Regions from separate parts of the Kitasatospora sp. NPDC034023 genome, predicted to be linked through region 2. Evidence: riboswitches for the same ligand, from Rfam matches in the RefSeq annotation. Region 2 holds a riboswitch; the other holds the start of a gene.
What was found. Region 2 has a riboswitch for thiamine pyrophosphate ahead of ACZ52R_RS01795 (purine-cytosine permease family protein). Riboswitches for the same ligand answer to the same signal wherever they lie in the genome.

Region 1 (2,383 bases), on a different contig from region 2:
CGACGCCGGAGCCGGTCAGCCACTCGGTCGCGGGCCGGGCGCCGATGCCGACCACCACCTCGTCGGCGGGCAGGTGCGAGCCGTCCGCCAGCAGCACCGCGCCGGGCTCGACGGCGGCCACGCCGACCCCGCAGCGCAGGTCGACGCCGGCCTCGGCGTACCAGGCGGCCATCGCCGAGCCGATCGCGGTCGGCAGCGCGCCGGGCAGCGGCGCCGGGCCCGCCTCGACCACGGTCACCTCGCAGCCCGCCTCGCGGGCGGCGGTGGACACCTCGGCGCCGATCCAGCCCGCGCCGACCAGCACCAGCCGCAGGCCGGGGCGCAGCAGCGCGCGCAGCGCCAGCGCGTCGTCCAGGGTGTGCAGCAGGTGGGCCCGCTCGGCGCCGGGCAGGGCGCGCGGGACGGCGCCGGTGGCGATCACCAGCGAGCCGTACGGGAGGTCGCCGTCGTCGGTGTGCAGCACGCCGGGGGTGAGGCCGGTGGCCCGGCGGCCGGTGCGGACCTCGATGCCGAGGTTCGCGTAGTCGATGTCCAGGGTGGTGCTGTCGCTCTTGCCGAGCAGCACGTCCTTGGAGAGCGGTGGCCGGTCGTACGGCGCGTGCGGCTCCTCGCCGACCAGCGTGATCCGCCCCCGCCAACCGCCCTGCCGCAGCTTCAGGGCGCACTGCGCCCCGGCCAGCCCGGCCCCGACGACGACCACCTGATCCGTCCCGCTCAGCTCTGCCACGCCCGTCACTGTACTCAGCGCGACGCCACCGCTTCCGGGCCGTCCACCCTTCGTTCAGGCGCGGCCTCGCGCCGAGCGGCCCCCTTCCGCCTCCCCCTGTCCACCCTTCGTCCGGCCCTTCGGCCGGGCCGGGCCCCGGCGTTATGGTGGGGACACCATCACGGGAGCCCGGCGAACCGGGCTGAGAGGCGGGCTGGCACGGCCTGCGACCGTCCGAACCTGATCCGGGTCATACCGGCGAAGGGAGAAGAGCAGCTTTGACACGCATGCCATCAGGCGCCCCACCCGACGTCCTGGTGATCGGCGGGGGCATCATCGGCCTCGCCGTCGCCTGGCGGGCGGCGCAGCGAGGGCTGCGGACCGTCGTGGTCGACCCCACCCCCGGCGGCGGGGCGGGCAAGGTCGCGGCCGGGATGCTCGCCCCGGTCACCGAGCTCCAGTACGGCGAGGAGCCGCTGCTGCGCCTCGGCATGGCCTCCAACGAGCGGTACGCGGACTTCGTCGCCGAACTCACGGAGGCGAGCGGCGGCCAGGACACCGGCTACCGCCAGTGCGGCACGATCGCCGTCGCGCTGGACTCCGACGACCGCGAGGAACTGCGCGAACTGCACGCCTTCCACCGGCGGCTGGGCCTGGACTCGACCTGGCTGACCGGCCGGGAGGCCCGCAGGCTGGAGCCGATGCTCGCCCCCGGGGTGCGCGGCGGCCTGCACGTCGCGGACGACCACCAGGTGGACGGCCGGCGGATGCTCACCGCGCTGCTGTCGGCCGGGGAGCGCGCGGGCGTCGTCGTCCGGGCCGCCGAGGCGGTTGAGCTGCTGGTCGAGGGCGGCCGCGCGGTCGGCGCCCGCCTGAGCACGCACGAGACCGTGACCGCCGACCAGGTCGTGCTCGCCGCCGGCCCGCACAGCCACCGGCTGGCCGGTCTGCCCGAGGGCGTGCTGCCCGCGATCCGCCCGGTGAAGGGGCAGGTGCTGCGCCTACGGGTCCCCGACGCCTACCGGCCGTTCCTCTCCCGCAACGTCCGCGCCGTGGTGCGCGGCCGGCACATCTACCTGGTGCCGCGGGAGAACGGCGAGCTGGTGATCGGCGCGACCACCGAGGAGCAGGGCTACGACACCACGGTCACCGCCGGCGGGGTGTACGAACTCCTGCGCGACGCGCACGAGTTGGTCCCGGGTCTCACCGAACTCCCGCTCGCGGAGACCTCGGCCGGTCTGCGCCCGGGCTCGCCCGACAACGCGCCGCTGCTCGGCCCGACGTCACTGCCCGGGCTGGTCGCCGCCACCGGCCACTACCGCAACGGCGTGCTGCTCACCCCGGTGACCGCCGACCTGCTCTCCGAGTACCTGGCCACCGGCGAACTCCCCGAACTGGCGCAGCCGTTCACCCCCACCCGGTTCTCCCCCGCCCCCGCTCGCCCCACCACGAAGGCCCTGGCATGACCGAGATCGCACCGAACGAAACCGGCCCGAACGAGACCGCACCGAACGAAACCGGTCCGGACGAGATCGCACTGACCGTCAACGGCAAGCCCCGCGAGGTGCCGGCCGCGACGACCCTCGCCGAGGTGGTGGCCACCGTCAGCCGGGCCAACTCCGGCGTCGCCGCCGCCCTCAACGAGGCCGTGGTGCCCCGCAGTTCGTGGTCCGAGAC
Region 2 (2,383 bases):
CACCAGTCGGCGACCTTGGTCGGCGCGATGAACTGGTAGACGGCGAAGCCCAGCACCCACGGCAGCAGCATCGTCCAGCGGGCGGGCGCGTCCTCGGAGAGGTTCCAGCCGCGGCGCCCGGCGCCGAGGAAGAAGTCCACCGCCAGCACCGCCAGCAGCGGCACGAACACCGAGCCGATCAGGCCGAGGAAGCTGTAGTAGGTGTCGGTGAACTGGTCGATCTGCAGCGCCAGCACGGTGGTCAGCACGCCGATCACGCCGCTCAGCACCCGGCGGTCCACCCGCGGCAGCAGGTTCTGCACCGACATCGCGGTCGAGTACACGTTGGCGAACGACTGGTCCGTCTCGCGCAGCACCAGCACCAGCAGGAACAGCCAGCCGGCCCAGACGCCGAGGAAGGAGTCGAAGAGCTTGTTCGGGTCGCCACCGGACTGCAGCAGCGCCATCAGGCCGAGCACGTAGCACCAGACCTGGGCGATCGTGTAGCCGGAGAAGCTGCCCCAGAACGCCGAGCGCGGGGTGCGCGAGTGCCGGGTGTAGTCGGCGGCCAGCGGGACGAAGGAGATCGACACCGCGATCATCGCGTCGGTCGCGCCCAGGAAGCCGTGCCAGTTGCCGGCGCCCGGGTCCGGCACGCCCTGGCGGCCCAGCTGGACCGTGAAGTACACCATCGCGACGGCGACCGCCCCGGCCACGAAGCGGCGCAGCACCGCGATCGAGCCCAGCGGCCAGATGGTCAGCGCGGTCGTCAGGGCGCCCGCGAGCAGCACGAACAGCCAGCGGTAGCCGGTGGTGTGGGCGACGGTCTGGGCGCCCGCCGAGATCGTCAGCAGCTCGAACACGCCCCAGCCGACGCACTGCACGATGTTCAGCACCGTCGGCAGGTACGACAGCCGGGTGCCGAACAGCCCGCGCAGGTTCGCCATCGCGGGGGCGCCGGTCCGGGCGCCGATCAGCGCGGCCACGCCGAGCATCGCGGTGCCGACCGCCGTACCGACCACGATCGCGGTCACCGCGGCGGCCAGCGACAGCTCGCTGCCGGGGGCGCCGAGCACGGTGGCGGCGGTCGAGAAGCCGATCAGGCTGACGCCCAGGTTCATCCAGAGCGCGAAGTGGTCCCGGAAGCGCAGCGTGCGCGGCGGCTCGGTGTCCAGGACCAGCGGCGCCTCGACGCGCTCGGAACGGTCCCGCACGGCGGTCGCCGTGGTGGCCGCAGCGGTGGTCGCCGCAGCGGTGGACTCGGGGAAATCCTTGGACGCGGCAGCGTCCGAAGAAGAGGATGACGAAGCAGACGGCATGGCCGATACTCCCTACGCCGGCATTACCCGGACAGGTTCCGGCGGTCAGCGCCCCCTCGACCGTCCACCTCGCTCGCGTGGCGTACGGTCGACATGCGCACTCTCAGCCTGGTCGGTCCAAGCTCCCGCGTGTCAGTTTGGAGCGACAGGCTAACCGGCACAGGGGTGAACACCCAAGGCCAGGGCGTGCGCGGTCCGCATCGCGGGACGCCCGGCGGGGAGGGGGGAGCCCTCGGCCGTCGGCACCGGCTAAGGATTCTTATGAGTTCTTCAGAGGGGTCCTTACGGCAATCGAATCGACAGTGCGAAAAACTATGGTCCTTGGTTCTGCCAGCTATGGAGGTCGTCCGTGAGCACCGAGCGCGAGGTTGGGCCCACCGGGCCGCAGGGGGAGCAGCCCGCCGGCCAGGGGGCGGCTGAGTCCGCTTCCGAAGGCCCCGCTCAGGGCGGGCACCAGTCGACCATGGCCTTCCGCCGGGTCCCCGAGCCGGAGGCGGCCACCGGCGAGGCCGTCCCCGCCGAGGCCGCCCCGGCGGACGCGGCGCCGGCGGACGGCGGGCACAAGCCGACCATGGCGTTCCGTCGGGTGCCCGAACCCGAGGCGGCCACCGGCGAGGCCGGCACGGCCGAGACCGTCCCGGCCGAGGGCGGGCACAAGCCCACCGTCGCCTTCACCAAGGTCCCCGCGCCGGAGGCACCGGCGGCCGCGCCCGAGGCAGCCGCCCCGCCGGTGGCGCCCGCCGCGCCGGTCGCCGAGGAGCACGCCGTCGACCCGGCCACCGGGTACATCGACGCGCCGCCGCCGGTCCTGCCGCCCGCCGCGCCCGTGGCCCCGGCGGCAGCGCCCGTGGCCCCGGCGCTGCCGCCGGCCGCCAACCCGTACGCCACCCCGACCCACGGCGTCCCCGCCGCCGGTGCGCACGACGCGTACGGCGCCGCCGCAGCCGCCCCCGGTACCCCGGCCGCCCACGGCACGCCCGCCGCGCACGGCCACCACCCGTTCGGTGCGGGCCAGCCGCTCGGCGGCTGGGGCCCGACCCACGACGCCACCTCCGGCGGCGCGGGCTACCCCGGCGGCCCGGCGG

Region 1: it holds a riboswitch for thiamine pyrophosphate, as region 2 does, so the genes downstream of both, thiO (glycine oxidase ThiO) here and ACZ52R_RS01795 (purine-cytosine permease family protein) in region 2, are expected to answer to the same signal.

What each region holds. Positions count from the first base shown of each region.
Region 1 is NZ_JBVIRY010000002.1:48,618-51,000, forward strand. Features, by position in the region: gene ACZ52R_RS03080 (NAD(P)/FAD-dependent oxidoreductase) at 1-736, opposite strand, end outside; TPP riboswitch at 878-990, shown strand; gene thiO (glycine oxidase ThiO) at 994-2,172, shown strand; gene thiS (sulfur carrier protein ThiS) at 2,238-2,383, shown strand, end outside.
Region 2 is NZ_JBVIRY010000001.1:402,302-404,684, reverse strand. Features, by position in the region: gene ACZ52R_RS01795 (purine-cytosine permease family protein) at 1-1,298, opposite strand, end outside; TPP riboswitch at 1,291-1,437, opposite strand; gene ACZ52R_RS01790 (S1C family serine protease) at 1,648-2,383, shown strand, end outside.